Regions from separate parts of the Anaerocolumna sp. genome, predicted to be linked through region 1. Evidence: riboswitches for the same ligand, from Rfam matches in the RefSeq annotation. Region 1 holds a riboswitch; the other holds the start of a gene.
The links. Region 1 has a riboswitch for ZMP and ZTP ahead of RT261_RS14365 (ECF transporter S component). Riboswitches for the same ligand answer to the same signal wherever they lie in the genome.
Positions count from the first base shown of each region.

Region 2: linked by a shared signal. The riboswitch ahead of purH (bifunctional phosphoribosylaminoimidazolecarboxamide formyltransferase/IMP cyclohydrolase) and the one ahead of RT261_RS14365 (ECF transporter S component) in region 1 are both predicted to bind ZMP and ZTP.

Region 1 is NZ_DAMAUC010000018.1:11,323-28,469, reverse strand. Features, by position in the region: gene RT261_RS14410 (transglycosylase domain-containing protein) at 1-2,127, opposite strand, end outside; gene RT261_RS14405 (YigZ family protein) at 2,307-2,957, opposite strand; gene RT261_RS14400 (DUF4250 domain-containing protein) at 3,019-3,195, opposite strand; gene RT261_RS14395 (hypothetical protein) at 3,526-4,905, shown strand; gene RT261_RS14390 (replication-associated recombination protein A) at 5,122-6,450, shown strand; gene RT261_RS14385 (YARHG domain-containing protein) at 6,561-7,292, shown strand; gene RT261_RS14380 (HelD family protein) at 7,772-10,006, shown strand; gene RT261_RS14375 (BlaI/MecI/CopY family transcriptional regulator) at 10,077-10,274, shown strand; gene RT261_RS14370 (helix-turn-helix domain-containing protein) at 10,487-11,317, shown strand; gene RT261_RS14365 (ECF transporter S component) at 11,440-12,330, opposite strand; THF riboswitch at 12,481-12,595, opposite strand; ZMP/ZTP riboswitch at 12,666-12,745, opposite strand; gene RT261_RS14360 (hypothetical protein) at 12,772-13,020, opposite strand; gene RT261_RS14355 (ABC transporter ATP-binding protein) at 13,322-14,026, shown strand; gene RT261_RS14350 (FtsX-like permease family protein) at 14,052-17,147, shown strand, end outside.
Region 2 is NZ_DAMAUC010000031.1:30,134-47,280, forward strand. Features, by position in the region: gene RT261_RS18445 (alpha/beta hydrolase family protein) at 1-1,260, opposite strand, end outside; gene RT261_RS18450 (Gfo/Idh/MocA family protein) at 1,278-2,501, opposite strand; gene RT261_RS18455 (acyltransferase domain-containing protein) at 2,760-3,629, shown strand; gene purH (bifunctional phosphoribosylaminoimidazolecarboxamide formyltransferase/IMP cyclohydrolase) at 3,694-5,247, opposite strand; ZMP/ZTP riboswitch at 5,404-5,488, opposite strand; gene RT261_RS18465 (CotH kinase family protein) at 5,604-7,457, opposite strand; gene RT261_RS18470 (DUF4956 domain-containing protein) at 7,494-8,207, opposite strand; gene RT261_RS18475 (polyphosphate polymerase domain-containing protein) at 8,189-8,863, opposite strand; gene RT261_RS18480 (sensor histidine kinase) at 8,946-10,190, opposite strand; gene RT261_RS18485 (response regulator transcription factor) at 10,222-10,917, opposite strand; gene RT261_RS18490 (TIGR01906 family membrane protein) at 11,181-11,849, shown strand; gene pnpS (two-component system histidine kinase PnpS) at 11,960-13,711, opposite strand; gene RT261_RS18500 (response regulator transcription factor) at 13,744-14,442, opposite strand; gene phoU (phosphate signaling complex protein PhoU) at 14,495-15,154, opposite strand; gene pstB (phosphate ABC transporter ATP-binding protein PstB) at 15,369-16,127, opposite strand; gene pstA (phosphate ABC transporter permease PstA) at 16,257-17,147, opposite strand, start outside.

The sequences.
Region 1 (17,147 bases):
GTTGTTATCAAAGCCGGACCATATAGTAGCAGTGTAATAAGGTGTGTATCCGGAAAACCATAAGTCGTTATCATCTGAGGTCGTACCTGTCTTACCTGCAATCGGCATTTGAAGCTTAGGGAATCTAAGAGCTGTACCAGTACCTATTTTAACTACGTCTTCCATTGCATTTGTTAAAAGGAAGGAGGTAGATTCTTTCATAACCTGACGAGTAACAGGTTTTTTCTCTAATAACACTTTACCGTCATGGTCCAAAATCTTGGTATAGAAAGTAGGCTCGGTATAAATACCACTGTTGGCTACAGCAGCCATAGCACCCGTTAATTCAAGGTTTGATACGCCCTTTGTGATACCGCCAAGTGCAGTGGATAAATTAATATCGGAAAAAGGTCTGCCATTACTATCCGTCCAGGTATCTACTAAGGAAGTAAATCCAAGTTTTTGTAAATAGTCAAAACCAACTTGTGGTGTTACCTGATTTAATGTTTTAACTGTAACAACGTTCATGGAACGGTATATTGCTCTTCTTAATGTAGTAAGGCCTTCATAAACATTTTTATTCCAGTTTGAAACATACTTTGATGTGCCTGGGTATTGGAACGGGGCATCATCAATAACGCTTGTCAATGTCATTCCTGCTGAATCCAAAGCAGGTAGATATGTGGACAGGACTTTAAATACGGAACCGGGCTGTCTTACTGTGTTAGTGGCACGGTTAAGAGTTCTGTTACCTGTCTTTCTACCACGCCCGCCTATGAGTCCTACTACCTGACCGGTGGATTGATCAATAATAACCATGGAAGATTGAGGCTGTAATATTAAACTGGTATTTTCAGCTAATATCGTATCGTCTTCTTTCAGCTTAGCTTCCTTAAAATCTTTAATCAGATTTAAAGCATCTTCCTTTTTGGAAAAGTAAGTAAAGTATTTGCTGGTGGAGCCTGCAAATTCTTTTAAATCTTTAAGATGATAATGTATGGTTTCTCCCTTGGCTGTTTCAATGGATAACGCGTAGTTTAGTTCCCAATATGAGATGGAACCTACTGCAGGGAAGTAATCCGGATTGGAATACACATCATCTAATATTTTTTGTACATCGGAATCTAGCGTAGTATATATACTTAAACCACCACTGTATAAAGCTTTACTTGCCTGAGTATAAGTATATCCTTTTTCTGTTTGTAAATCTTCAAGAGCTTGTTCAATTAATTCATCTACAAAATAACTATAGTAAGACTCATCTGCTATTTCTTCGTTAACAGATTGAATTCTGGAATAAACATCATCCTCTATCGCTTTGTTGTATTCTGCTTCAGTACAATGTCCAAGACGAAGCATGCTGTTTAAAACCTCAGTACGACGTTTCGCATTGTTTTCTTTGTGGGAAATTGGATTCATATAGGTCGGTGACTGGGCAATGGCAGCAATAACAGCTGCTTCTGATAAATTAAGTTGTCCCACTTCCTTATTAAAGTAACGTCTGGAAGCAGTCTGCACACCATAACTTCCTGCACCCAGGTTAATATTGTTCAGGTAATATTCTAATATAAGGTCTTTATCTAATTTATCTTCCAGCTGTATAGCTAAATATTGTTCCTGAACCTTTCTTACTAAACGATCAGCAAAATTATCTTCCGCACCGCCGTTAAAGACCTGGTTCTTAATAAGCTGCTGGGTTATGGTACTGGCACCTTCGTCAAATTTTCCGCTGCTTAAACCAGAGAAAAATGCACGAAAGATACCTTTTACGTCCACACCATCGTGGGTATAGAATCTTTCATCTTCAATACTGATAAAAGCATTGCGAACCACTTCAGGAATTTCATCAATTTTTACATATACACGATTGGATTCTGCACCAGCTAAAGATTGAATAAGATTACCGTCTCTATCATATATATTGGTTGTAAAGCCATTTGGTTCAACGTTTATCTGATCAATGTCCGGAGCACTGTCAGCCAGTCCTTTTAATATACCAAAGCCAGCAAAGGATCCTACTATAGCCAAAAATACAATACCAACTAATACTATTCTAAAAAGAGACACTCCCGCTTTGGAAGCAACTTTTCTAGAAGTAGATTTTATCTGTTGTTGTTTTTTTTGTGTTCCTTTTCTACTAAAGTCCATAAAAAACCTCCTTTATCCTGCCATTATATCAAATATATAATGTAAAATAAAGATAAATTTGTTGACGACATGAATCTTAAAACATTTTTAAACGTTTCATAATATATTAAATCATTAAGCTGTTACAGGAATCTTGATAATTTGCTTACATCTTACAATTAGTATTCCCAAATTATGCATTATAATAGCAGTACCGAATGATTCATTATTGCATAAGAAACATTACCCAAGTTCTCTATGACTGCTTTACCATTGGTTGCTTCAATAACTTTTTTCTCGAATTGCCCATAAAGTTCCACAGGTACTAAATTGGTCATAACAACAATATCCGTATACTCGGTATCCAATGCTGTAATTTCCATTTGAGAGGTAATATATTGGAGTTTGCCAATGCCATTATAATCGGTAGTGATCTGAAGCCGGATACCGTCTAATTTCTCCAGAATAACACTGTTATTTAAACCTTCCTTGGCAGCACCCTGATAAGCTCTTACTAAACCACCGGTGCCCAGTAAGGTTCCTCCGAAATATCTGGTTACAACTAAGGCAGCATTGTGTATACCTTCTCCCAGTAATACATCAAGCATAGGACGGCCAGCAGTCCTGACCGGTTCCCCATCGTCGCTGCAGCGCTGTATTTCATGATTATCACCAATAACATAAGCAAAGCAGTTATGATTGGCATCGTAATATTTTTTCTTTGTCTGTTCTATAAATGTGATGGCTTCTTCTTCTGTATTCACCGGCACAACGGTGGCGATAAATCTGGATTTCTTCTCTGTGATTTCACCGGTTCCGCCCTGGTAAACAATTCGAAAGGAATCTATTATAATCATCTCCTAGTAAATAATTTTATAATTGCTGAAATTAATAGTAGTCTTTGGTTAACCGTTAAATAAATTTATTTTGAACAGGGTCGTATTCATACTGAATTCCCCTTAAAGTTTCTTTCAGGCTTGTCTCATCTATGTTCAGACTTTTACATAAATCATCAAGGCTTTTATAATGATCTCTTAAATAGGTGTTGATAAAACTTAATAATATCATTGGGTCTTGTGGAATTGTCATGTAATACCTCCAAAATTTTATTCATTGTTATTCTAACATAAATAGAGTACAGTTTACAAGAGACTGCACAGAGTAACGTACTCCGTGTCAGCTTCTTAGAGTAACTCTAATGTCTGGCGGAACAATTTTCTCAGTGGAGCCAGCACCAGCATCGCATGCTTTGTGAAATGGCGTATAATATTCTTAAAAGGAAACGCAGAAGGAGGTGAAAATAAACTTGTAATGTCTGGGCTTATTTGGTAAAATAGTATGGAAAATAAATACTTTAGCAACACATCATGCCAGCTAAAGTTAAATATTCATATCTATACTTGGGGAGGGACCTAAAATATGAAAAAAACCTGTTTATTTGCTATATTTCTATTTGTTACACTTTGGATAATGTCCTGTACGAGGCCAGCTTCTGAAAGCGATAAGCACTTAGATTTTACATCTCCAACGTCAGTGGGTGCAACATCGGAGCCAATGCCAATTACTCCCCAGGAAGAGTATATTACTCTTGTTGAAAGTTATCTTAATGGTGCCTCGTTTCAGCAGATGGACGAAAGCAGAACACAGCAAGTATCTGAGATGCTGATGGGACATTATGATATCATAGGACGGACAGCAGGAGACGGCATGGATTATTACTTGGCCAGTCGGCGTAAGGATGCTCCCATATATGATGATTTTAGCAGCATTGATATAGGTTATTATTCAGAATCCGGTGCAAAAAGCGAGGTTCTTCAAATCGGCTATTACGATAAGGATAATAATTCAAATATTTTATATAAACTTGAAGGCTATGATATTCTTGAGTTACCTTTTGGAAAGGAAGACCTTGACTGTTTTTGCTTTAGTGAAAGCAAAGGCTCCGGCGAATACGCAAATCAGACATTCATTCTTGCATTTACTCAAAATGGAAGAGAACAGCTGGATTTTATAAATAAGAATACAGGTTTATCGTTATATAGCCCAGATCGTCCCTGCATTGAATTTTACTATCAAGATGAGGATACCATAAGCTTTTATTCATCGCCATATTCCTGTTTTATCAACATAAACGACAATGAACTTGAAGAAATTAGTAGTCTGTTCTCCTCCTCGGAGGTTATAGATACTGTAACATCACAGCAGGATGCATGGAAGTATCTGCATGGAGAGGACATAACTATACACTCAACGGGGGTCAAACTGCATATAGATGGGAATCAATATGCGTTTGTAGGCAATAGTAATTCAGCAGGCTATATCATGTCTACTATGAAGCAGGAATTTATTGCCCTTGAATACAACGAAGCTGTATATAGCTTTATCATGGGAAAAATAAGAAATATTATGGATACAGACTATGGAAGCTTTGATGCACAATGGTTTAAAATTCCCCTAAAAAGTGCTGATATTGATTTCCCGGAAAGAGTAGAGCAAGCCGATGGTTCTTATACCACTGATTTGCGATTGCAAACTGTAAATGATTCTGAAAAGCTTAATGTGTTGTCAAAGCTCATGGATAGAGCAATTAACAGCAAGGAGATATACGGTTTTTCCGGCTGTCCTTACACCGCTTTAATAAAATTTACACGTGAGGATGGAGAAACTCTGCGTATATTTATCGCTACCGATTCCTGTGATTCCATGGCATATGATGGAAGGATAGGTTTCGAATATGGTGAGCAGTCTGACATGGCAGAAATTTTTGATGAAGCTATGGCAGACAGGCAGATAAATTAGTCCGTCAGTTAAGGGACTAGTGGTATTTTGCTCACAGGAAATCTTCATGTTTAAACCTTAGATTAAATTGAATTCTTATAAATTTGAATAGATTGACGAAAAATATTTTATCTAATACAATAATAAATATGTGCAAAGCACTGGAATAGAGATTAGTAACCGGTAATTTGTGCTGGTGCTATTAAAAGGCGCTTAGGCGCCGGAATAGAGGTTGTTATGGATTTATTTGAATATATGAGAAGTAATACCATGGAGAAAGAATCCCCATTGGCTTCCAGATTACGTCCTACTACATTGGAAGAAGTAGTAGGGCAAAGCCATATTATTGGTAGAGACAAGCTGCTATATCGAGCAATCAAGGCGGACAAAATCAGCTCCATTATCTTTTATGGGCCGCCGGGGACAGGAAAAACTACCTTGGCAAGGGTTATTGCCAATACTACCAGTGCTATTTTTACTCAGATTAATGCCACTTCTGCTGGAAAAAAAGATATGGAAGAAGTAATTGGCAAAGCAAAAGACAATATAGGCATGTATGGTAAGAAAACAATACTGTTTATTGATGAAATTCACCGCTTTAATAAAGGACAACAGGATTATCTATTGCCCTTTGTGGAGGACGGAACCATTGTATTAATTGGAGCAACGACAGAAAATCCATACTTTGAAGTAAACAGCGCTCTTATTTCCCGTTCTATCATATTTGAATTAAAATCTTTAGAGCAGGAAGATATAATGAAGCTTATTCTCAGAGCACTAACAGACAAAGAAAAAGGAATGGGTGCTTATAATGCTGTTATTGATGAAGAGGCATTGGATTTCCTTTCCGATATTGCTAACGGAGATGCCAGATCTGCATTAAATGCTATTGAATTAGGAGTTTTAACTACAGAACGTTCAGAAGATGGGAAGATTCATATAACACTTGATGTTGCAAGTGAGTGTATTCAAAAGAGAGTAATCCGTTATGATAAAACCGGAGATAATCATTATGATACCATATCGGCGTTTATTAAAAGTATGAGAGGGTCGGACCCGGACGCAGCTATTTATTACCTGGCAAGAATGTTATATGCAGGAGAAAGTATTACATTTATAGCAAGGAGAATCATGATATGCGCTGCAGAAGATGTATCCAATGCGGATCCCAATGCTTTGGTAGTTGCCACTGCGGCAGCACAGGCAGTGGAACGGATTGGTATGCCGGAAGCTCAGATTATATTAGCTCAGGCGGTTTCCTATGTGGCATGTGCTCCGAAAAGCAATTCGGCATGTGTGGCAATTGGAGAGGCAATGCGAACCGTAAAGAATGAAAAAACGGCCTCCATACCTTCCTATCTGATGGATGCTCATTATGGAGAAGCCAAAGAATTAGGACATGGATTGGGCTATAAATATGCCCATGATTATAAAAATCATTATGTGAAACAGCAGTATTTGCCAGATGAACTAAAGGGTAGAGTCTTTTACCAACCTTCCGAGCAAGGATATGAGAAAGAAATCATAGAACATCTAAAGAGAATAAAGGAAGAGGCTGAGGAGTAATTCATTTATTTGACAACAAGGATGAGAACTATTTTTTAGTCGTAACAAGGAAGTCTATATAAAAATATATAGAATATATAGAATATAAGAAAATGAAAGCGTGAATTCATATGAAAAAAATATTAATAATGGGTTTAGGGATATGTTTTATTTTAGTTGGCTGCAGTAAATCATACGGATTAAAAGAACAGGATATTATCGTGGATAAAGAAATAAATCAGCAAACAGAAACTAAATCAAGTTCTCCTATAACAAACGAAGACTTACCAGAAATTATGAATGATAAGGATGAAAGACCGGAAGAAGAATCTCAAAATAACATTATAGAAGAGAATGATAGCGGAAAAGTTGAGGAGGAAGCTGGCAGTCAACAAAATGAGAACAAAGAAATTATCTCTGCTGAAAACAGTGTAAATGAGGATTACTATAAAGAAATAGAGAGTATGTCCGAAGAGAAATTCATTGCAAAGGTACAAGAAAGAGACACCTATCAGGAGAATTGTTCTTTTTATAGTGAAATAATAGGCTATAGAGAAAGCGTGCTGCTTACTACTGATATTACAGTAATAATTAACCCAATATTTGATACAGACAAACAGTATTATAAGAAAGAAGATTTTAAAGGTTGCAGCAAAAATGTTTTATTGGTTGCAAGGAATGAGATATATGCACGACATGGAAGAATCTTTGAAAATGAAGATTTAAATAATTATTTTAAGGCACAGTTATGGTATGAACCAAGATTTACAGCAGACCAATTTGATACGGCTATTTTAAATGATTATGAAAGTGAGAATATTAAGACCATTCATGAAGTGGAGAAGGATTTGGGATATAAATAAGTATTATAGTGAGAGAAATTAAAAGTTACGTCTTACAAAACAAAGAATTAAATATCATTATGTTAAAAAAGCTGTCATTATAAGCTGCGAACCTCATTATGAAGGCGAGTTTCTTCCTATATGGAATTTAGTATATCTAAGTTCTGTGAAGTTTCTTTGATTTCTACTGGGATTGTCTGTAGCTTGGAATGGCAGCTTATTGTTTTTAATAATTATCTATATTGCATAGGGTATTTTTGCAAAAAAAAGAACGGTTACATCAACGTTCATTCATTGAGATACCATTCATACCAATGGTTGGAAAACTATTACAAAGTTAGATGCTTATTTTTAGGTACACTTCATTTTACAGCATAACATACTTTGAAAAAAAAGTCTAGTATTTATTTTAAATTTCCAGTACTATGTAACAGTAACCCAGAGAAAAAGTAAATAAAGAACTTAAACCATTAGTTCGCTAACGACCTTAAGGAGGTATCATGGAAGGAAGAATGGACAACAATAGTTTTAATGAAAAACATGAAGAGCTAAGAAGTGAGTGGAAAAAAGAAGAGGATCATTTAGAACAATGTGTGGCTGTTATTCAGAATAACATTGATGGCTATACGAAAAAGTTAAAGATAATTCGGGAAGAAACTAAGGAATTATACGATAATTACCGCTCCAATAATCCGGAACTCCATAATGATCTGGTAATTGGACTTAGTATGCAATCAGATATGGAAAGAGCATTAAACAAAAACCTGTCCGCACTGGAGAAACCCTACTTTGGAAGAATTGACTATGTGGAACATGAAGAGAATGAAACAGGAGATTCTGATAAAGGAATTCAAGAGGATAAAATATATTCTCTTTATATAGGGAAGAACGGAGTCAGTAGAAGCAGTACCGATATAGTGGTTGTTGACTGGAGGGCACCTGTTTCAAGTGTTTATTATGACAGTGAAACGGGAGAAAGCTCCTATCTTTCACCGTATGGAGATCCCATTTATATCTCACTAAATTTGAAAAGAACATTTGAAATAGGTGATAGTAAACTAATAGACTATTATGATACGGATGTTATTGCAAATGATGAATTCCTGACGAAGTACCTAAGTAAGAATAAAGAAGTGGTATTAGGGGAAATCATTGCAACCATTCAAAAGGAACAAAATGAGATTATTCGGGACACTCCATGGCATAATGTAATTGTTCAGGGAGTAGCAGGAAGCGGAAAAACCACAGTTGCCATGCACCGTATTTCCTACATCCTTTATAATTACAAAGAAAAGCTTCGTTCCGACGAATTCTATATAATCGGCAGTAATAAAATGTTATTAAATTATATTACAGGGGTACTGCCTAACCTTGATGTATATAATATTAATCAAATGACTATGGTAGAATTCTTGAACATACTTTTAAACAAAGATTTTGATATAAAGAAAAATAAATATGTATTAAAAGATAATTTCTCAAAGCAATCCCAGATGAAAAAGACCGGGGAAGAGATTGCGCTAAACAAATTTAAAGGTTCTCTATCCTTTATCAAAGCCTTGGAAACATATATAAATGATTATGAAATAAAGAGCTTGAAGCTGGATTCCATTGTATACCATAACAAAGAAGTTTATTCAAAATCTGAAATTATAGGTTTCCTGGATATATTTAAAGATAAACCTTTACAAGAAAAAATTGATTTACTGAATAAGAGATTAAGCAGCAAAATACGGCTGGTAAATGAAAGAGAGCAGCAGGAGAAAGAAGCCATCAGTATTGAATTAAAAAAGTTTAAAGATTATTTTGGAAAGAAAAGTATGAAAATAAATCTAATTGAACTTTATAAAAATTTTTTACAGGATTTAATTTTAAATCAACAGAATTATCTAAATTTGAATTACGAGATACCGGAAGAACAAGTGATCCGGCTGCTCATGGATAACGTTGATAAAAAGATGATTGATTTATACGACTTAGCCATGCTCGCATACATTAAAAAAAGGCTGAAATTAACCATTGATTTTGAGCAGGTCAGCCATATTATAGTAGATGAAGCCCAGGACTTTGGTGTTTCGGTATTTTACGTAATGAAACAATTATTTCACGATTGTACTTATACAATCATGGGAGATATAACCCAGAATATATATTATGATACCGGTATGAATGATTGGGAAACCTTGAAAGAAGAAGTATTCTATCCGGATAAAGACAAGTTTTACGTTTTGGCTAAGAGTTATCGTAATACGGTGGAGATTTCCAATTTTGCAAGTAAAGTTTTAAGACAATGTACTTTTAAAACTTATGATATAGAACCGGTTATAAGACATGGAAAAGAGGTATCCATTACCAAGACTGTGGGTCAGCAGGAGATGCTGTCAAAAGTAATCCATATTATCAACACAAATCATAAAGACGGCTATACGACTATTGCAATTATCTGCCGTACTATAGAAGAAACCAGAATAGTATATGAGCACTTAAATAAGTATATAGAAGTGGAAGAACTTACTGAAAATATGGAGGATATGAATTTTTCCAATGGCATTATGGTACTTCCCATTCATATGACAAAAGGCTTAGAATTTGATTCTGTTATCTTATGGAATCCGGATTGTAATAGTTATGAAGCCAGCGATGCAGATGCAAAACTCTTATATGTAGCTATTACAAGAGCGCTGCATGAACTTCATATGGTTTATGAAGGGGAATTGGCAAAATTATTAAGATAAATTAACAGGATTTCGCCTATTGGAGTTAGAATAAATGATTCTAAATTTAATAGGCGAAATTATTTTTTAAATACTTGACAAAAAGGAGCGTACCTATTTTCCGATTATCAGCAAAGAAGAATATTTGAAATTTGAAACTGGTGACTTCATGGAACGCTTTCATGGCAATTCATTTGCCAGTCTGGTGACAACACTGTATGATGGCAAGAAGATAAAGAACAGTGAACTTGATGAACTGTTGAAATGGATAAAGGAAAGGGGAGATTAATGTGGAAACATTTTTAATTAAGCTGTTCCAATGGACACTTTCCATGTCAGTGAGAAAATATTCGGCAGTAATTTGCAATACTTAGATTTGTTACTGCCTTTGTTAACTCTACCGCTGGTTTCTTTTGTTGTATTCAACCGGAAGTCTATTGCTTATATGAAAAACATCAATTAAAATATTCGTATAAAGCAATATAAGAAAGGTTGGAGAATATGGATAATGGGAAAATGTCTCAATTTATTTCAGAGCTAAGAAAATCAAACAAAATGACGCAAAAGGAACTGGCGGCACAGCTAGGCGTTACTGATAAGGCTGTTTCAAAGTGGGAACGTGGATTAAGCTGTCCTGATATTTCTTTGTTACCTGTCCTTTGTGACATCTTGGGTATTACGATAAACGAACTATTGAACGGGAAAAGGATGGAATCGTCTTCCTCCGAGGTGGAATCTATTATAGAAACAACTATCCAATATGCGGATACTGCAACGAAAAACAAATCCAAAGATGTACGAGTGATTTATGCAATAATTACCTCTGCAATCTTATTACTTGGAATTATTGTATGTACAATCTGTAATTTTGCAATCAATGGAAAGCTAACCTGGGCGTTATTTCCAATGACCTCCATTATTTTTGTGTGGTCAATCATAGAGCCAACTGTAATATGGAGTAAAAAGGGTATCCACATATCCCTTATATTGCTTAGTTTATTAATAATTCCTTTTTTGTTTGCATTGGAACGGGTTATCGGCATTGCTGGGCTAATATTACCAATCGGTATTCGGGTTTCTGCCATTGCACTGATTTATTTCTGGGAAATCTATTTATTATTTTGTAAAAGTAATTTACCAGGATATATAGCTGCGGCATTTGCAGTAATTTCCGGCTTGCCCATATCTTTGTGGATTAACAGCGTTGTATCTAAATTCACAGAACAGTCTGTAACAGATATTTGGGATATCCTGATATACTCAATATTAATAATTATTTCTATGGGTGTTTTCGTATTCGGCTACGTTAAGCATAGAAGATTAGCAAAATGAAATAGTGGCTTGATCTTTACTCTCATAAACAGAAGGAATGGTTTTTATCCGTTTGTGAGAGGAAAAGATCAAGCCACTGAACCGTGATGGTCAGATGTAACTGAGGATTTCCTTTGGACGCATTACAAGGGCTTATCAGTCAGCTCATTCAAGCCGGGCTGTTTCCGGAAAACACCCAATAGTATGGATACAAAATATGCCTTAATAGTGTTTCCGAGAATCTCCTCTATAACACGGGGTATCCATACTACTGCAAAGGGCAGCACCTTCCATGCGGTAAAAATTGTTTCACGCAATACTACCGTATTAAGAGTAGTTACAACCAGACCTGAACCGACCATAGTAATAAGAAGCTGAGGAATTTGTCCTTTGCCTGTGCCATGCAGGAACTTCTTTGAGATAAAGAGGTCCGCAGTTAATAAAAGGATTCCAAGAACAGCACTGCCAAGTATTCCTGCTGTTACGAAAGTAATATAGGTACTCAGGTTCCCCGAGGGGTCTTTTGTGTCAATGGTTCTTGTGATAAGCATTTTGCTGACAAGGTGCATATTATCTGTATTTATTTCTTCCTTTTGTACGTGTTCGTAAAAATTTTTATCAATGCCATCGGCAGACAAAAATGTCATGTTGCAGATACCTGCTACTAAAAGGAATACCGAGCATACTGCAATTGCAATTCTTAATTTCTTACTGTCTTTATTGCCCAGAACAGACCACAATACACCCCTGATAAATCCACCGGCAGCTACCACCAGGGTCATAAGGGGAATATATGTCCCCATTGGTTTTAAAAGATAACCTAAAAGGTCAGAAAGTCCGGAGGTCACAGCTCCATATACAGGTCCGAATAAAATGGACGGCATTATGGAGAATATACCAGAGATATTGATGCTCATTCCATTTTGCCCAAACATGGGTATGTAAAAAGTAAATAAGGTTTTCAAAACCAGGGAAATACTAAGAAATACCGCAGATATTGTAATGCGGCGCACATAAAAAGATGAATTTTTCAATTTAACTTCTCCTTTCTTATTGGAACAAATTGTTGAAAGTTTATGGCTAAATTGATACATTATGTTGCAATCATAAAAAACACCTCCTGTTATGCAGCACAGCTACATAACAAGAGGTACTATATATAATAACACCGCTTCTCCTTATGTAGCAGCGGGATGCGAACTTTGTACCGTAAGCCTTAAAGGCTTTTCGTTCCTCTGACAACTCCCCGTTCAGAAGACACTGCAAATCATTGATTTACGCACAAAATCCTACTCTGCTCATGATTTTCATAATTTAATCCGAATTATCTTGTAACATCGGAATGCAATAAAAATGCCCACCCTTCCAAGCATTATGCCCAGACGGTCGGCTTTCAAAGTGCTGTACTCCCCGTGGTTAATTCCACTTCCGTCAGTCGTACAGCACTTTTATATTATCATAGCCTTTCATGGTTGTCAATTCCGGCCATCTTTTTTATCTATTTGCTTGCTTTCAATCTGTTCCTTGTTATTCTTTTTAATTACGCGGTAAATTAGTATATAAGCATATACCATAATAGGTACAACAATGGCACAGAAAATACTTGCCTTAAATAGTGCTGTAGAATCCGGTGAAGCAGTAAAAGCACCTATTACAAGGAGAACAGGTATGCATAATAACAATAAAACTCCAATCAAAGCCAAAACTCTTTTAGTATTTTTCAAGATAAATCCCCTTTTCCAAAATAAAATTTAAAATAGTGGTACTTTTTCATCGATTAATTGAGATTGTAGCATATTTTTTGTTACTAGACAAGAAACTTATAAAAGAAGTCAAAGGGGATATTCGCAATCCGTTTGCGCTACTTGCTCATAATTTCATTGTCACTACTTGACGAGGTTAAATAAAGTATCTTTAAAAAAATTTCCAAAAAGTTCATAAATTTATAATGGTTTTCATGAAGCTAACGTAGTATAATACCTAACAATAGCTACACTTTGAAATTTTTTAGAATAGGAGAGCAGTATGTCTTCATTTATAGAATTAAAGAATGTAAAGAAATATTACCGCATGGGGGAAGTTATCATTAAAGCGGTAGATGGAATTGATTTTGAAATTAATAAAGGTGAATTTGTTGTAATTGTAGGACCCAGCGGAGCAGGAAAAACTACGGTTCTGAATATATTAGGGGGTATGGATTCTTGCAGTGAAGGAAGTATTATGGTGGATGGAGTGGATATTAGCGAATTTAGTAAGAAAGAACTTACTAACTACCGAAGAGATGATGTAGGTTTTGTATTTCAATTCTATAATCTGATACAGAATCTTACGGCGGTGGAGAATGTAGAATTAGCATCCCAAATATGTAAAAATCCTATGGAGGCTTCAGCTGTTTTATGTGAAGTAGGACTTGGGGAAAGGCTATTAAACTTCCCAGCACAATTATCCGGCGGTGAGCAGCAGAGAGTATCCATAGCCAGAGCCTTGGCTAAGAATCCTAAGCTGTTATTATGTGATGAACCAACGGGAGCTCTTGATTACAATACCGGTAAAGCCATACTGAAATTATTACAGGATACTTGCAGGGAAAATGGAATGACAGTGATTGTTATCACCCATAATTCAGCTATAGCACCAATGGCAGACAGAGTGATTAAGATTAAGAACGGAAGAGTGAGCGGTATGACAGTGAATGATAACCCTATATCCGTAGAAACAATAGAATGGTAAGACATCTTGAGTAGTGGAGTGAATCATGGAAAATAATAAGAAAAAGCGAAAAGCAATCAGGCAGGATTTTGTGAAAGAAATAAAAAATAGTTTAAACCGGTTTTTATCCATTATGCTAATTGTCGCACTTGGCGTAGCATTTTTCTCCGGAATTCGTGCTTCCCAGCCGGATATGAAAATATCAGCCGACAGTTTTTATGACAGCAGCAATTTAATGGATATCCGGGTACTAAGCACGTTAGGTCTTACCGATGAAGATGTAAAAGAAATCAGTAAGATAGACGGAGTTGAGAACGTGGAACCTTCTTATTCTGCGGATGTTTTATTAGACTCCGAGGAAATAGAAATGGTTCTTAAAGTCATGTCTGAAACTGACCACATAAATCAGATTAGAGTATTGGAAGGCCGGCTGCCTCAGTCGACTACAGAGTGCCTGGTAGACGAACGATTTCTGGCGGCTACAGGATTTAAAATAGGAGATGTCCTTCATTTTGCATCGGGTACGGAAGAAGACTTATCAGAGAGTCTTAAAGAAAATACTTATACTATAGTGGGGGTAGGATCAAGTTCCAAATACTTATCTTTTGACCGGGGCAGCAGCTCTATTGGAAATGGAAAAGTTAATAATTTTGTTGTAGTACCAAAAGATGCATTTACCATGGAGGCATACACAGAAATCTTTGTTACCGTGAAAGAAGCCAAAGAGCTTATGAGTTATACCTCAGAATATGATAAAACAGTAGAGGCGGTAGCGGACAATATTGAAAAGATAGCAGAAAGCAGAAAAGAGGCCCGTTATCAGGAAGTTCTAGATGAACCCAAGCAGGAATTAGCAGATGCAAAAGAAGAATTAGCAGATAACGAAACGAAAGTAAATAAAGATTTGGCAGATGCTGCAAAGAAAATTGAAGATGCAAAAACAGAGATTGCAGATGGTGATGATGAGATAAAAAAAGCTTGGGAGGAACTAAGATCCAATAAGAATGAGTTAGAAACTAATAAGAATAATTTGTCCACCAAAGAAAAGGAATTAAAGGAAGGGCAGAAAGAGCTTACTAAGGCAGAAGCCGACTTTAACAAAGGTAAAGAGTTATTTGATACTAAGAAAGCAGAGTATGAAGAAGGTGTTAAAACCCTAAATACTGCATATGGAACCTGGAACACTTCCATGAAATCATGGAAAGAGAAAAAACAGGAACTGGATAAAGGCCAAAGTACATTAAATACAGCTAAGACAGAATTAGCTGCCCAAAAAGAACAGTTAGGACCCTATAAAGATTTATATCCGGATAAATGGCAGGAGCTTTTAGCAGGGGAAGCTGCACTAAAAGAGAAACAGAATGAGCTAAATAGAGGGAAAAAACAGCTGCAGGAGGGCAAGTCTAAACTAGATGCCGGGAAAGAGGAGCTGGATAAACAGCAAAAAACATTAAAGGAAGCAGGTAAAGTATTAAACCAGGAGGAACAAAAACTATTAGCCGGAGAAAAGACCCTTGCAGAAAATCGTGAAAAGATTACAGAAGGGCTAAAACAAATAGAAGCAGGATGGAAAGAAATACGCAATGGGGAAGAAGAAATAAGAAAAGCAGAGTCTTTACTGTCAGAGAAAGAGACGGAATTGCAGGATGCCAAAGTTACTCTGACGGATAAGATAAAAGAGTATGAGGAAGGAAAAGAAACAGCAGAACGGGAAATAGGGGATGCAAAGAAAGAGATTGCAGAGGCTGAAGAAAAATTAAGTAAAGTGGAATTTCCTAAATGGTTTGTACTGGATAGGAACAGCATCCAAACCTATGTTGAATATGGGCAGGATTCTGAGAGAATCGGCAATATTGGAAAAGTATTTCCGGCTATTTTCTTCTTAGTGGCAGCTTTAGTTAGTTTAACTACTATGACTCGTATGGTGGAAGAGCAAAGAACTCAAATTGGTACTTATAAAGCCCTGGGTTATAAGAACACATCGATTGCCGGCAAATATATTATGTATGCTTTTCTGGCCAGTATGATGGGAAGCCTTCTTGGGGTGCTGGCTGGTGAACAATTACTTCCAAAAGTAATTATTAAGGCTTATGGAATTCTTTATCAAAATATACCGGAAGTTATAACTCCTTATAATATGTATTTTGGGCTGTTATCTACCATAATCGCAGTACTGTGCACTACTTTGGCTGCTTACCTTGCCTGTTATAAAGAGCTTATGGAATCACCGGCTCAGTTAATGCGCCCGGCAGCTCCTAAGGTAGGAAAACGAGTTATTTTAGAGCGAATTCCGTGGATCTGGAAAAAGTTTAACTTTACAACCAAATCCACGATTCGAAATTTGTTAAGATACAAAAAACGTTTCTTTATGACTGTATTTGGAATAGGTGGCTGTATGGCATTGCTTTTAGTAGGGTTTGGATTAAAAGATTCCATATCCGCAATGTCGGATGTTCAATATGTTGATCTCTGGCATCAGGATTCCATCATAACATTAAAAGAAAAAGAAGTAGATAATGATTCTGATACGGATAAGAACATTTATGAATTCCTTGAGAATGATTCTAATGTGGAAGATTTTATAAAAACAAATGAGAAAACCGTGGATGCAGGTCATCAAAGTAAGGAAAAGAGTGTTACACTGATTGTGCCTGAGGATAAAGAACATATTAAAAACTTTATAGAGTTTAGAAACCGAAAAACTTATGAAAACTACGATTTAGAAGAAGATGGTGTTATTATCACCGAAAAGCTGGCATCTTTACTGGGTGTGGAGACAGGCGACACCATAACCATAAAAGATGGAGAGGTTAGCAGTATAGAGGTTAGGGTATCCCATATAGTTGAAAACTATATGCTTCATTATATTTTCATGTCACCGTCTACCTATGGAAAATTATATGGCAGAGTTCCTGAATATAATAAGATATATTTAAAGTCTTTGAATAAGGATGCAGTATATGAGGAGAAGTTTGCCTCCCAGGTACTTAATTTCCCACAGGTATCTTCCATATTGTTTACCAGTTATTTGCAGGATCAGATTCATGATATGCTAAACAGCTTAAATATAGTGGTGTATGTGTTGATTATTTCAGCGGGACTGTTAGCTTTTATTGTATTATACAATCTTAATAATATCAAC
Region 2 (17,147 bases), on a different contig from region 1:
GTTATATACGCTGTCCTTTTTTCTATCATCCCCCTGAATATCTCTTTCCGCTTTAAGCCGGGTTAACAATGTTAGATTTTCTTCAAAAATGAACCTTGTATTCTTTCTTTCCTCTCTGATTTGCCCCTTAACGGTACACCACAGTTCTGACGGTTTAAAAAGTTTTATATCTTCAAAAGAAATTGCCTCCCTGTCAGTAACTCCCAATGTCTTTGCAAAAAATTCCCCAGCTGCCTGTGCAAGCCGAAAAGAATAGCTATGTTTTGAAGCATCTTCTATATAGTACAAATCTTCTTCCTTACCCCATATCTCCCAGTATTTCTTCGCCGATTCCAGGGTTTTTCTGGCTCCTTCTACCGGGAAGAAATCATAGGATGCAGCCAAAACTGCAACAGGCTTTGGTGCAGCACTTAATAATATATCTTCATGATCAAAACCATGTTGAATTAATCCCGGCCAATTTTGCTCGGAATCCTGAGGTACTCCTGTCAGCATATTTTCTTCATAACCTGTAACAAATGTTCCGGGAGCAAATGCTTTAATTCTGTCATCATACAGCATAAGCATACTGGTCTGGGTTCCTCCTCCTGAATTGCCAGTTACTCCGATATTTTCCGGATCTACTTCAGGGCGGGTCAGCAGATAATCAATTCCCCGCAAAGCATCATGGAGAAAATATCTGGCAGAAGGATATCCTGTCATGAGGCATTGAAAGCCTGCATGGGTATGCTCTGTAGTTCCCCTGCTTATTACTTCCATTCCATTGTCATAATAGCTAAGCCGTTCCCCCTGTCCAATAGGGTCCAAAGCTAACACAATGAGTCCTCTTTTAGTAAGGCATTGGCATACCATCTGATACTCCTCACTATGTTTAGCCAACGGGTCATGGCCGCAAAGGAATAAAACTGCCCCGGAAGGCTTTTGCAATCCGTTAGGTATGTACAGGTTAGCTGTTACAAAACAATCCGGCCTTGACTGGTAAATCACTTTTTCAATATGAAATCCATGGCCTTTAATAATGCCCGTAATTTGAGGCTCCAAAGGTGTTTCACAGGATGGAAGGCCTCCCAGGGAATCTAAAAACAATCTTCTGATATAGGTTTGCCGCTTTTTAAGCTGTTCTTTTGTGTTTATCTGAGAACGGTCCGTTTTTCCCTTTTCCAAAGCCTTACGGGTTCTCTCATAGATAAAATCCTTAAGCTGGCTTTTCATATCATAAAAATGAGAGGGATCATAGTCTTCAAGTTTTCTTATAGTCATAGCGAAACCCTTTCTTCTTATAAATAAATCCGTTTGCCTTCTTTTCTCGATTTTTCAGCGGCAAATGCCATTAAATGGCTTTGCAGGGATAGACGGGCCAGAGTTTTTAAATTTCCTCCTTTTTTGTCTACTCCATCAAGGAAGTCATATAAAAGTCTTGAATCTCCCCCACCGTGGCCTGATTGAATGGTTTCATACTGGATTTGAATCACCTCTTTTTCTTTTGTTAAGAAGTCAAATACTTCCAACTCTCCCCGTTCCAAATGTCCCCGAATATCTCCTTTGGTGCCATAAAACCGTAATGTCCTGGTATTTTCACTTGAAAAGCCTGTCATATGAAAAGTAGCTGTTAATCCATCCTCCATATTAAAAATTGCACTTTGATGATCACACACATCATTATCGCAATGAAATACACAACGCCCATATTGTCCCTTTTTTAATGCCTCATATCTGGCTGCAAAGGAAGTATCCGGGGATATACTTTGGGTTGGCCAGCCAACCAAAGATATCTGTTTCAAATACAGCCTTGGTGCAAAATAGGGGCATGTAGTTTCATGAGGACATCCATCAAGGCAATAATCAGGTGAACCTTCCGGTGCATTCTCTTTCCTGTAATACTTCAGATTTCCTTCAGAGACTACGGACAAACATTTCTTACCGGTCAGGTAACCGATTAAATCTAAATCATGGCATGATTTTGCCAATATAAAAGGACTTGATATTGTTTCGTTCCGAAAAACTCCTCTTACATAAGAATGTACAAAATGCCAATAAGCACAATTTTCAGTCATTTCTATGTTAACAAGCTGTCCGATTCGCTCTTCATCAATAATTTCCTTTAATTTTTCAAAAAAAGGAGCATAACGTAATACATGACATACCATGAGAATTAAATTTTTCTCTTCTGCCTTTTCAACCATATTGATACATTCCTGCTCATTATCGGACATAGGCTTTTCTAATAAAACATGATATCCTTTCTCCAAAGCCTCCATTGTAGATGCATAATGAACCTTGTCAGGTGTAGCATTAATAACGGCATCTGCAAATTTCTCTCTGTCCAAAACTTCTGCCCAATCGTGATACAGTCTATCTTCACTTACATTAAAATCTAGCGCCAGTTTTTCTAACTTTTTGGTATCCGGATCAGCAATACCAACAATTTCAGCACCATATTGCCTGCAGAATCTTGTATAATTTCTTCCTCTGCCTCCGGCTCCTAAAATAATTACTTTCATAACACCGTCTCCTTTCCTTTTAGCAATAATGTATTAAATCTATTTTGATTTTAACAAATATCTATCACTATTACTAACGCAATCTTGTCGAAAAAGAGATAAAAAATTACTCAATATTGCTATTTCATAAATAAATATTGACAATTCACTGGTTCTATATAAAATAATGTGAAGACAGATTGTACAATTCAATTGTCAGACAAATAGGATAGGATGTGTGAATATCAGATGAATGAACAGGAATTTTTAATATACTTTATGAAAAAAGATAATTTTCCGAAAGAAGCACAAGAAATCTTTCAAGAACTGTATGGGAAAATATTAATGAATTCTGATTATAAGAACCGAATGGACTCCCTAATCAGTATGTTTATGAGTAATTTTACTACACAAGCCTTCGAACAAATAGATATATTAGCAAAAGACATGAATATTCACAGTTACATGATATCCATGCTATTACTAGTATTAAGCAGTAAGCCATTATTAAAGCTTTACCATGAAAGAAATATATCGGAAGAGATTTACTGGAATACAGCGGAAGATCTTACCTGTAAATTAAAGGAATGTTACCAGTTATACGGTATCTGGGGAACCTTTGTGCGGGAATGGTTTCCCCGGTTTTATCAGATGGCCCGGTTCGCTTTAGGTCGTATGCAATACGAATATTCTATATTTAAATTAGAGGAATATTCCATAGGCGGATTTACTGTAAAAAAAGGTGATAAGGTAATCAATATGCATATTCCTGCTTCCGGCTCCTTTACAGTGGAAAAGCGTATGGATTCCTATCATAAGGCTTATGAATTTTACAAAAAGGACTTTGAAGGCAGACCAATACCTGTAGTTTGCAGTTCCTGGCTTTTAGATCCTGCACTTAAAGATATACTTCCGGCACATTCCAACATACGGGGTTTTATGAACGACTTCACATATATACGTGCATACACAGAAGAAGAATTCCATGATGCCTGGCGCATCTTTGGCAAGGATGCCAGTAAACCTCCGAAAGACCTGCCAAGAGATACCTCATTGCAGAAGATATTTGCAGAATATCTGGAGAAAGGCAGAAAACCTGGAAAAGGATATGGTGTATTCTTATTAGATGAAACTGGGATTATAACGTAAATTTGCAACAAAGGCGTACCATAAAATAACTTTTAAGTTATAGTATAGTACGCCTATTTATTTTTTAATGTTTAAAATGTCTCATTCCGGTAAATACCATGGCGATTCCATATTCGTTGCATTTTTTAATTGAATCTTCATCACGAATAGAACCTCCCGGCTGGATAATTGCCGTAATACCCGCCTCATGTGCTGCTTCAACACAGTCATCAAACGGGAAGAACGCGTCGGAAGCAAGTACTGCACCTTTTGTTGCATCCGGATTCATTAATTCTTCTGCATGTTCTATGCTTTGTTTGGCTGCCCATACACGATTTACCTGACCCGGTCCGATTCCAACTGTCTGTTTGTCTTTTGCCAGAGCAATACCATTGGACTTAACGAATTTAACAACCTTCCAGGCAAATCTTAAATCCTCCATTTCTTTGTCCGTAGGAGTCCGGTGGGTTACTACTTTTAATTCCTCTTCCACTAGCAATTTGCTGTCTATGGTCTGAACGATTAATCCCCCATTTACTTTCTTTAAATCATAAGCATTTTCATCTTGTGGTACATCAATGTCTTTTAATTCCAATAAACGTACATTCTTTTTTGTTTGTAATAATTCCAAAGCTTCTCTTTCAAACTTAGGTGCCACTACTACTTCTAAGAATACTTTTTTCATTTCTTCTGCAAGTGCAAGGGTAACTTCCCGGTTTACCACTACAATTCCGCCATATATGGATACTTTATCTGCCTCAAAAGCTTTCTTCCAGGCATCTAATATAGTATCCCCGCTGCCTACACCGCATGGATTTCCATGTTTACAGGCTACAATGGTAGGTTCTGTGAATTCTTTTAATAGTTCAAGAGCACCGTTTGTATCATTTATATTATTGAAAGATAACTCTTTACCATTTAGTTGTACTGCATCAGTAATAGAACCTCGTTTCTTTCCAATCTCTCTATAAAATGCCGCTTTTTGGTGAGGGTTTTCACCATAGCGCATATCCTGAACTTTCTCAAAGGTCATAGTTAAGGTTTCCGGAAGTTCATGGTCATCTCTTTGCTTCTTTAAATAATCCGCAATCATAGTGTCATAATGGGAAGTGTGCATAAATACTTTTTGCATCAAATAGAACTTGGTATCCAAAGATACCTCTTTCTTCTCTTTAAGTTCCTTCAGTACCGTTTCGTAATCTCTTGGATCTACCACAACTGCTACGTCCTGATAATTCTTCGCCGCAGAACGAAGCATAGTCGGACCTCCTATATCAATATTTTCAACAGCTTCCTCTCTAGTGACACCTTCTTTTAGAATGGTTGCTTTAAAGGGATACAAATTAACAACTACCATATCAATAGTTTGAATCTCTAGATCAGCCAGTTGTTTCATGTGTTCTGGTTTACTTCTCATAGCTAATAAACCTGCATGAACTATAGGATGCAGTGTTTTCACACGACCGTCCAAACATTCTGGGAATCCTGTTAATTCAGAAATTTCAATGGCAGGCACACCTTCTTCTTTTAATTTGTTATAGGTTCCTCCGGTTGATATAATCTCAATTCCAAGTCCCACTAATTCCTTTGCAAATTCTACAATGCCGGTTTTGTCTGATACACTAACCAATGCTCTCATTTTTATAACTATGCTCCTTTCATAGGTTAAAAGAATAAATTCTTTCAAGTGTTAAGCTTTTCTTCACACTTTTCTAATCAATAAAAATAACCACCCAGGTAACCCAGTAATCCTACATATAGAATGTATATAAACCACTTTATATGTCAGGTTATCTTAGGTTGCCCAGGCGGTCGGCATATTTTTAAACATTGTACTCCCCGTGAGTTCATTCTCACTTCCGCCAGTCATACAATTCATCTTAATTAAGTGTAACTGATAATTTAATAATTTTCAATTATTATTTATTAATAAACAATATAATAACAGCTTATGTAAGTTCTAACACTCCTTAAAGATAATCATGGAAAAATGTATCACAGATTGCGCCTCCATCTTTTTACAAATAGTATACCGGCAATCAGCAATACCATACATATCAGCATTAGCATCCCTTCATTTGCGGATATGGGAAGTACCGAAGATTCTAAGGGTATACCCGTATTGGCCATTTTACGTCCTTTAATGTCCCCCTTGTTCTGTGGTGCTGTGTCTGGTGTCTCCTGCCCAGTACTTTCAATTGCAGCAGGGAGACTGCCACCAAAAAATTCTCCTCCCCGGGCACCGCCAAATCCCATGGAATTTGACCCCATACTTTCCATATCAATATCCGAAGCATCGATGAATCCGGCCTTTGCTGTGGCCGTCTGTTCCTGGCTTGTCGCGGCGATTGTACCGTTTAGCTGGCCGTTTATGCTCTCGGATCTACGCAGGCAAAATTCCCGTAAAGCAGTACTGCCTTTCTGAAATTCCTCATAGGTGCAAAAAGCGGACGGGTCTTTTTCTATGTAAGGAGAAATAAGTGCAATGGCATTATCATACATTTTGGAAAATTTACCGCTGTTGAAATACTCCATATATTCAGCGAAAACTTCATGATACTTAGCCCGGTATTCCTCGTTGTCAAAAATCCACCCAATCATGGGCTTATCCTCGGTAGAACCGGAAAGCATAGGTGAATCTATCGGATAATTAACAAGGGAGGTGACACTATCTGCGGCTGCATCTGTTTTCTCATTATTGGTATTTCCGAACCTTCCGCCCATTCCACCTCCGAAGCCTCCCATTCCTCCAAACGCAAGATTGTAGTCCCATGCAATCATACTAAGTTTACCGTCATTTTCAGCAAGATAATAGTTATGGATCATACTGCCTGTATAACTGTCGGAGTTCAGTACGAAATTATGTACCACAAAATAGCGGATAACTTCGTCTACATCAACGATCTGGTCAATATTCTCACCAGCATTTAACTGTTTTAATGAGGAAATCAAACGTGCTTTGTCTGCACTTGACGTATCAAATACAGCATTATCGAAAATAGCAGCGTAACTGTCCGGATCATCATCCGAATAGATTAGGGAAGTTGCACTGTCCGTTCCAAAACCATTACCTCTGAAATTAGGCATTTGACTTCTTTGTTGCATCGGGTTTCCCTCCTGCCCATTGGTGGTCTCCGGCAATTGAGGCATTTCACCGCTCCATTCAGGCATTTGTCCCCTCCCAGGGAAGCCCTCACCGACTTCACCACCTAACTTATCACCCATATCCATACTGTCGGGTTTGTAAATTTCACCGTAATTGTTACCATACACACGCTGTGCGAAAGATTCTTCAACACCCTCGGCGGCCAGATATAGTCCCCAGTCCTCACCATTGACCGTCACCCATATGAAGCTGGAAAGGGGCGCATCTGCACCCATAGCGTTCATCATCTGATAAGTCACATAATCTTTCATATAGGTGTTGTCCTGAGCGATATTATTTAATGCCAGTTTGTCTAAACCGAAATAATTTTTGCCTTTCTCATAGTGGTCGAACTCGAGTTTGAAACTATACCTGTCCGAATCCGAATTTGCTATCATAGACAGAGATGAATTGCCTTTGGGACGTATTCCTATGTTTTTGACGGATTCATTGTCAATCACAACGGAGCACTGTATGTACTCCTCTTTTATTGCATTTGCAATCATGTCCTCCCAATCGGATTCTTTTACCACAATATCAATTGTATGAACCCTGTCCGTACTAAATAATTTTTCAGCATAGGCAGGCTGTATATGGGCTATGGCTACGCCGAAATTCGGACTTGCCATAAATGTTATAGTAATAGCAAGCATCGCGATAACAATCGCAACGCAAAAACTTGTAGTGAATTTATGTTTTGACATAGTATCCTCGATTCTAGCGTTTTAGCTCCTCTTGCGTTACCCCATATAATCGCCGTTGTAGCTTACCAGTACGACGTCGGAAACACCCTGTGTTGAAGATAATGCATTTACAAAGGACGTATCCTCAGATTTCAGCCGTACCTCATAGTGAAGTTCAACGGAATCAGCAGTGACTGTTTTACTTTTGACTACATATTTTTGTACATATTCTTTTAGTGAAGATATAACTTTTCCCTCTGCTTCTCCATCGGAGCAATGGATCACAACAATGTACGGATTGTCGTGTGGTTTTTTGTTAACGAACACTATCAGCATTATGCCGATTACAACACTGCCAAACACAGCAAGGGGAATCATTCCCGCCGCCAGAACAATTCCTACAGCAATTGACCAGAACAGAAATGCTATATCAAGGGGTTCCTTTATTGCCGTACGGAAACGCACGATTGACAGTGCTCCCACCATACCAAGGGAAAGTACCACGTTGCTGGTCACCGCAAGAATTACTAGTGTGCTTATCATTGTTAAAGCGATAAGAGTTACACCAAAACTGGAGGAGTACATCACGCCCTTAAAGGTCTTTTTATAAACCAGAAAGATAAAAACTCCGATACCAAAGGCCAGGGTCAGTGCAAGTACCATATCCAATATAGTTACGCTGTTGATGTTCTCCAGAAAGCTGGATTTGAAAATATCTTTAAAAGTCATTGTGATTTTCTCCTTATAATTTATTAGCCGTACATTCTGCACAGCGCGTATTTTGAAACAGCTGAAGCACGTCTGGCTTCCAGTTGAAGTACTTTTACGATATGTTCTGGAATAAACTGATCGTACTTTACTTCCAACAGAACGATCTCATCTCCTGCCTTTATGGTAGGTAAATCATCTTTCATAAAATCTGTAGAAAACAATCCCGTCCGAATGTCCCTGTCAAAGGTAATACGTACGTTTCCCGCCATACAGATGAACGGCTCTCTAATATAATCAATTACCGTTTTTGGCTTTAATTGTTGGCTCCGTATTTTGGAGTACAGCTCCCGGATAAGTTCCCGTTGATCCTCTGCCATCCACGTCAAATCTCCGTTTTGCAGCGCAGTAACTTCCTCAGCAAGAATCCTTTCTGACTGCTTGTAGCACATTCCGTGCACTTTACTCTTCTTTTCGACTCTTATGTAATCTGCATTACCAAGATAGCGGCGTATCCTGAATTTTTCCCGTCTGTCCACACCGTCGATTTTCTCTCGCAGAGCCTTATCACCTGGTGTATCGAAGTATAAGCTTCGGACTTTGTATTCGCCGTTTTCATCCACATGTGCATCCCGAAGCATAACATGCCTCAATCTATCCCTTAGGATAATATAATCACCATAGTTTAGGCTGTGTTTATATTCATGCCGCCATTGCATAATAAAAATCGCCCCCTTTGCTTTATCTGAGAGCGATTATAATATTTGGTTCTTTAATTTACCTTTAATGGGCGAAAACTTTTTAGCCTGGTTTCAATTTTACAGTAAAGGTGGTCAAGCCGCCTGTACTCTCGGCAGTTATTATTCCGCCGGAACGGTCAACAATGGTCTTGGCAATAGACAGACCCAATCCAAACCCTCCTGTTTCAGTGGAACGGGAAGCATCGGTACGATAAAACCGGTCAAAGATTTTCGCTAAATCTTCCGCCCCAATGCCATCACCGGAATTTGTTACACGAGCAATGGCCCTGTCATTTGCACGGCTAAGGGTAAACTGGATTTTACCACCCTGAGGCGTGTACTTACCGGCATTGTCCAGCAGGATATAGAAGACTTGCGCGATTTTTTCACTATCCCCAATGGCGATTACGTTTTTCTCAAGATCCGTTTCCATAGATACACCGTTATCATAGAGTACAGCCTCCATAGAGGCGCAGACCCTTTCACAAATCACACTCAAGTCAAATGGCAGATTGTCCTCGTTTTTTAGTCCCTCAGACTTCGCCAGATATAATAAGTCTTCTAATAATTTGCCTGTTCGATTGAGCGCAGCATGAATATAACCAAACCACTCCTTTTGACTTTCAACCGATTCCTCACCATTTGTTTCGATGGCTTCCACATTTGCACCGATAATAGCAAGGGGAGTCCGCAGTTCATGGGAGGCATCCGCAATAAAACGCTTTTGTTTATTATAGCTTTCCTCAATAGGTCGGACTGCCCGAAGGGCGAAATGGTAAGAAAGCCAAAACAAAGCTAACAGTACCCCAGCCCCCACACCGGTAAGGGTGAGCATAAGGGTCTGTAAAATCTTAATACCATTTGTTATGTCAAGAAAAACAATACGGGTGTATTGCATATCAATTGGCTGCCTGTTTAAACTTTCCACCTTGGGGGGTGTGGGCACAACCGTGAAGAGCCACTTTCTATCCGCAAGGATTATTTTTCCCTTATCTGCCGTCCCTACTTTTTCAAAAGCTTCCCTATAGACACTGTATTCAAAATTAAGCTGGCTATTAACGTTTTCAAGTCTGCCATCTTTAACAAATAGTACAAAAGAAACACCGTAGTCTACAGAAAAACGCTCCGGTATAGTAGGCGGTTGGAAATCTCCGTTCATTGCACCAGCGGGAGGTATGTGGTTGGGTACGAAGAACATAGCCGATACAGATTTCAACCGCTGCTGGTTCTCCCGTTCAATATTACCGTAGGTTACAAGGTAAATCACAGTAAATGCGGCTAACATAACAAGTGAAGCCGTCAGCATATTGAATAACATCATATTGTTGCGAAGCTTCTTAAACATCAATAATCACTTCCTCGTCCAGTGTGAGCATATATCCGATTCCCCGCACTGTTTTGATTTTTACCCGCTTCGTTATCAGAGACAATTTCTTACGTAAAAACGCCACCTGTACCTGAACGTGACTGTCTTCCGTATCAGAATTCCAGCCCCATAATTTTTCAATAATTGTTTCGGTGGTAATTGCTTGTCCCTTGTTGGTAATCAGCAATTCGAGAAGCTGGCTTTCTTTCAGTGTCAGATGAAACGTCTGCCCATTCCCAAATAAATCCAGGGTATTGTAGTTTAGTTCAATATCTCCGTAACAAAGAACATTGTCAGCGGTAAACTGTCCCCGACGCCGTCCCAGTGCCCGAAGCCTAGCCATTAATTCCTCTGTCTGAAATGGCTTTGCTAAATAATCGTCTGCTCCGCTGTCAAGACCTTTTACTTTATCTTCCGTTTCACCTTTTGCAGTTAACAGTATTACAGGAATCAGAACACTGCGCTTCCTCATTTCACGGAGGACGCCGATTCCGTCCAGTTTGGGAAGCATAATGTCTAGTATTACAATATCGTATATGCCGGAAACAGCTAAATCAAGTCCACTCTCCCCGTCATAAGCTAAATCCACGCTGTAATTATTTTTTCGTAATACTTGCGCTACAGCACGGGCCATATATTTTTCATCTTCAACATAAAGAATTTTCATATGCCGCTCCTTTCCGAAAGCATGCATAGCGGTGCTTTTAATAGTAAAACTAAACTATGAACCTTTAATTTGCCTTTAATTTTATACTTTTATAATCTATTTCCCTTGTGCTTTGTACCAATGAGATATCTGGGTTATAACATATATTTTAACATATAACTTCATTGAATTTGTAAAAATAATGTTGTATAATTCTACTCAGATTATATGTAAAATTTATTATGTAGAATTACAGGTATATAAAACTGCAGATAGGAGCGTTTATGAAAAAGTTTAAACTCACAGATATATTAATCGGTTTCGTTTTCACCTTATTATTAATATCCTTAGGTGTTATAGCAGCTGTTAATTTCAGATTTATATATTATCGGGATATAGATCATTTGAATATCAGCCAAACATCCGGGTTGGAAAAAGAAGTGATCATTAAAAATTATGATGCTTTAATCCGCTATAACTCTCCCTTTTATAAAGGGAACTTAGAACTTCCCAATCTTCCTTCTTCTCCTGGTGGATTACAGCATTTTGCAGAGGTTAAAACTATATTTACTGCTTTTTATTATATCGCTGCCATATCCCTTGTAATCAGTTTACTGATTATATTTTATAAACATCGAAAAAAAGAGAACAGCTACCTTTTAGTGTCTTCCATTACTGTTTTAGTAATACCTTTTATAGCGGTCTTAGGAAGTATGATAAACTTTGATGCCATATTCCTATTATTCCATAAAATATTTTTCCGAAATAATTTCTGGATTTTTGATCCCGCCAAAGATCCGGTAATTACCCTCCTGCCGGAAACATTCTTTTTACACAGTTTACTGGTAATTGTTGCCATTGTTCTTCTGGGCAGTATCCTATTACTTCTATCCTACTTTTGGACAAACAGTAAAATTCAATACCGCAGACGCAGAACGGTTCATTACAGATAACTAAAATGAGCTTCCATAAAAACTGTCATTTTGAGTATAAAATCAGCCCGACTGATTTCTATACCCGAAATGACAGTTTTGTCACATGCCAGTTCTTTAATTTTATACAGTTATGATTCATTCTCGGAACTATAAGGTAATAAAATCACAAATTCCGTTCCCTCGCCTAATTGGCTGTCTACATAAATAGTTCCGTTATATAATTCTACAATATGTTTTACAATAGATAAGCCCAAACCGGTTCCACCCTGTTTTCTGGCTCTTCCTTTATCTACTCTGTAGAATCTTTCAAATATTCTGGATAAATGTTCTTTTTCCATACCGATTCCTGTATCTTTAACCTTAATTAAAAGTTTGCCCGCCTCGTCTTTACAGCTTAAGGAAACCGTACCTTTTTCCGTATACTTGATTGCATTATCCAATAAATTAATAAGCAATTGTTTCATTCGTCCCGGGTTACAAATAAATGGTCTTAATTTTGATTGTGGTTCAAATATGATTTCAACTTTACCGTTAAGTTTTGGTTCCAATAGATCAATAACGGCTAAAGCACATTGGTTTATATCAACTGGTTCCGTATCATAATCTTTTTTAGATTCAATCTCTGATAGCAGTAAAATGTCCTGTATCAAACCAGACAAACGTTCCGCTTCAATATCTATAATATCAATAAATTTAGTTGCAACCTTTTCATCTTTGATTGCACCATTTTTTAAGGTATCGATAAATCCCCGAATGGAAGTAAGGGGTGTCTTTAATTCGTGGGTTACATTGGAAACAAAGTCGCTTCGCATACGTTCTAACTTCTTGATCTGTGTTATATCCTCAATAATAAGCAATACTCCAAACCACTTTTTATCTTCTCTTCCCAGTGGCGTTGCTGTAACCCGTATGTTCTTATTGGTATCGGACAGCAGCATTCCTTCCATGGTAACATTGGCATTGGTTTTTCGTACCTCATCTATGGCATCAAATATAGCAGCATTTCTTAATACATTATATAAAGACTGCCCTTTCATTTTATTATTTATGGGTTTTACAATATCATCAAATGCTTTATTAAAAAATAAGATCTCATTGGAGTCATCAATGGCGACAACACCACCTGCCATACTAGTTAACATAGCCTCCAGCTCAATATTTCTTTGAGTAAGACTGTCAATGGTTTCTTTTAAGTTGGTTGTCATAGTATTAAAAGCACCGGCCAATCTTCCAATCTGGTGCTTTTCCCTTGTATAGATTTTTGTTTTATAATTTCCTTCTGAAATCCTTACAGCCGCTTTGGTTACTTCATCTATAGGCTTTAACAAAAAATTAGTAAACACAAGTGCTGCAAAAGTAGCAATCAGGAAACATATAATAATTGAATAGATTGTCGCTTGAAACAGCTCATTATCGAATTTAGATAAGGCAGATAAAGGCAAAGACACACGCAGTACTCCATTAAACTCTCCATTAGAGACAGGTACCGCACTATAGGAATAGCCCTTTTTCATGGTTTGAGAATACCGGTTTACCGTTACACTTTCTCCCTTTAGAGCCCCTATAATTTCTTCTCTGTCCTTATGATTTTCCAAATGTTCAGATGTGCTGGAATCTGCAAGTACTTCGCCTGATTTTGAGATAATTGTAATTCTTATACTGTATTTTTCACTGTATTCTTCTACAAAGGCATGAAAATCTTTGGTTGAAGCAAAGGGCTCTTTCGAAAATATGTCTCCGATTAATTGTGCCTGTGTCAGGTGAAATTCCTGGCTCTGCATATCAATAAACTGATAACCCTTGATCCAAAAAGAACCAATAGAGATACCTATTGCAATAAATATAATAGCCACAAAGCTAACCAATAACTTTCTCTGCATGATATCCTCGATTCCGGCACTTTGGTGCCTTTCTAAGCAAATTTATATCCCATGCCTCTAACCGTTTTTATGAATACAGGCTGACTTTCATCTAATTCTATCTTTTTACGTAAATTACTGATATGAACATCAACGGTTCTTGTCTCACCAATATAATCATAACCCCATACTTTTTCTAAAAGATTGTCCCTTGTAAATACAATTCCACGATTTTTTGCCAATAGATATAATAGTTCAAATTCTTTATAAGATAGTTCCACCAAATTACCATTCACCATAACGCTTCTTCTGGTTCGGTTAATCTCCAAATAATCAATGATTATTTTATCTTCTTTTCCGGTTTCATCTTCCTCAAAACTACCTTCGCTTCTTCGCATAACTGCTTTTATTCTTGCATTTAATTCGTGAACACCAAAAGGCTTTACCAAATAGTCATCGGAACCTACTTCTAAGCCTACTACTTTGCTTATTTCATCACTTTTTGCTGTAAGAAGAATAACCGGCAGTTTACGAAACTGTTTATTGCCTCGAATCCTTCTTAATACTTCAATTCCGTCAATTCCCGGTAACATCCAGTCTAATAATACCAGATCCACTTTTTGATTCTCTAATATTGCAAGAGCATCTTCACCGGTTTCAGCCTTTAATACGTGATAACCTTCCTGCTCTAAATTGTAAGAAACTAATTCTAAGATATGTTCTTCGTCATCCACAGCTAAAATTGTTTTCATTCGTTCCATCTCCTCTGCCTAATATTTTCTCATTAGGCCTTTTATTTAACAATCAGCCAAGCACCAAATCACCTGTTACAATAAAAGTTATCCATTCAGCAATATTCGTAGCATGGTCAGCCATTCTTTCTAAATATTTTATTACCATTAAGTAACAGATACTTTGAGGAACAACACTTGGGTCTTTTTGCATTATTTCAGATAACTCTTTACAGATATTATCAAAATATTTATCCACTTCATCGTCTGCTTCCATAACAGCTGATGCTTTTTCTATATCCGCTTCTACAAAACTGTCAATGGTATCGATAACCATCTTCTTCATTGCTTCAATCATTTTCCCTAAATCTGCCGGGGCTTTTGTCTTGGGCATTTTGCTTAATTTTATTATATATTCTGATATATCCGCACATTGGTCGGCAATTCGTTCCACATCCGTAATGATTTTCATAATGGATGTTATTTTTCTTAAATCCGTTGCCAGGGGTTGTTGCTTCGCAAGTATATTAATGCATTCCCTTTCGATTTGTTGCTCTAATAAATCGATTTCATCATCCCTTGCAATGATTTTTTTTGCTTTTTCAACATCTATAGCATCTAAAGCATCAATCATCTCATTAGTGGATAATTCTAATATGCTTCCCATCTTTATTACTTTATTATTTAATTCCTCTAGTTGTGCAATAAAGCTTTGTCTCATTTTTATACCCATTTCATATCCATCTGTCTGCAGATGTGATACTCTGTCTTACAGATACGATACCGCCACATATAAACGGTTGAAAGAATGAATTTGTGGCAACCTTTCTATATCTATATTTTCTTTCAGCCTTCCAATCATAATGCCGCTAATAGGCATCTCAATAATGGATAATACTATTTCTTATTTATATTTTACCATCTTCTACATATGTTTTAAAGACATTTTAACCAAATCTTCCAGTAATATAATCTTCTGTTTTTTTGTTCTTAGGGTAATTAAAAATTTGTTCCGTACTATCGTATTCAATAACTTCACCGGTTAGGAAGAAGGCAGTTTTATCAGATATTCTGCCGGCCTGCTGCATATTGTGGGTTACAATAATAATTGTATAATTCTTTTTTAATTCTGTAGCCAAATCTTCTATTTTTAAAGTTGAAATAGGATCCAGTGCTGAAGTAGGTTCGTCCATTAATATAACTTCCGGTTCAATAGCTAAAGTTCTAGCAATACAAATTCTTTGCTGCTGTCCGCCGGACACAGCCAGAGCACTTTTCTTTAATTTATCTTTTACCTCATCCCAAATTGCAGCCTGCTTTAATGATTTTTCCACTATTTCATCTAATACACTCTTTTTATGAATTCCATGAATTCTTGGTCCATAAGCAACATTGTCATAAATACTCATAGGAAATGGATTAGGTTGTTGAAATACCATTCCCACGCGGGTTCTTAGCGTAATGGCATCCATATCCTGATAGATATCAACACCATCCATAGTAATATTGCCTGTTATTTTGACCCCCTCCACTAAGTCATTCATTCTGTTAATTGTTTTTAAAAATGTAGATTTACCACAACCGGATGGTCCGATAAAGGCAGTAATTTGGCCTTTGTATAAATCCATATTTATATTCTTCAAGGCTTGAAAATTGCCATAATACAAATTCAAATCCTTTACTGAGAATTTAGTTTCGTCTTTCACCTTGTTTCCTCCTGTTTACTTATCCTCAATTAAAATTATTTTATTTTTTCAAATAGAATGATTGTCTGTTTGAATATATTTGCATATCACATCCAATACTTTTATAAAATTAATTTTTCCAATCTATTATTAACTGGTACGCTTCTTCAGGAATTTTCTTGTTATTAATTTAGAAAGCATATTCAGAGCAATTACCAAAACAATAAGTACTACTGCGATAGAAGATGCCTGTTCCAAATCTGCTGTTTCTTTAATGAGCCAATACATTTTTGTCGTTAATGTTGCAGCTGACGCCTCATTTCCTACTAAGGATTTTGGAATCTGGGCAATAGTTCCTGCTGTCCATATTAATGCAGCTGACTCACCTACAATTCTGCCGATACTTAATATAATAGCTACCAATATGCCCGGAAGAGCACTGGGAATAATGATTTTACTTATTGTCTGCAATTTAGTTGCACCCAGCCCCATAGAGGATTCCCGGTATGTCATAGGAACTTCTTTTAAGGTTTCTTCAGTTGTTGAGATAATAGTTGGCAGTAACATAATACTTAATGTTAATGCACCAGCTAATACGGAATAAGATAATTTTAAAGTTTGTACAAAAACAAGCATACCAAATAATCCGTATACAATAGAAGGAATACCTGCCAGATTCTGAATGGCAAATCTTATCATATTTAACATTGTTCCCGGTTTGGCATATTCGTTAAGATAAATAGCCGCACAAATACCAATAGGTGCAGCAATTACTAAGGTCAAACTTATAATATAAATCGTAGACACCAGCATAGGAAGTATGCCTCCGCCGGTTCTTGTTACCTTCATTCTTATGGACTCTGTTCCTTCGTCTAAAGCTTTCTTAGCTTCCTCTAAAGTTATGTTTTTAAAATTAGTATTTCCCGCTTTTCCAATCACATCCCCGGTTTTCAGTTTGTAAGGAACTTTTTTCATATTAACGGCATCTTTTACAGGAGAATTACTGTCGATGGACTTAATTACAATATTTTTATCCTCCAG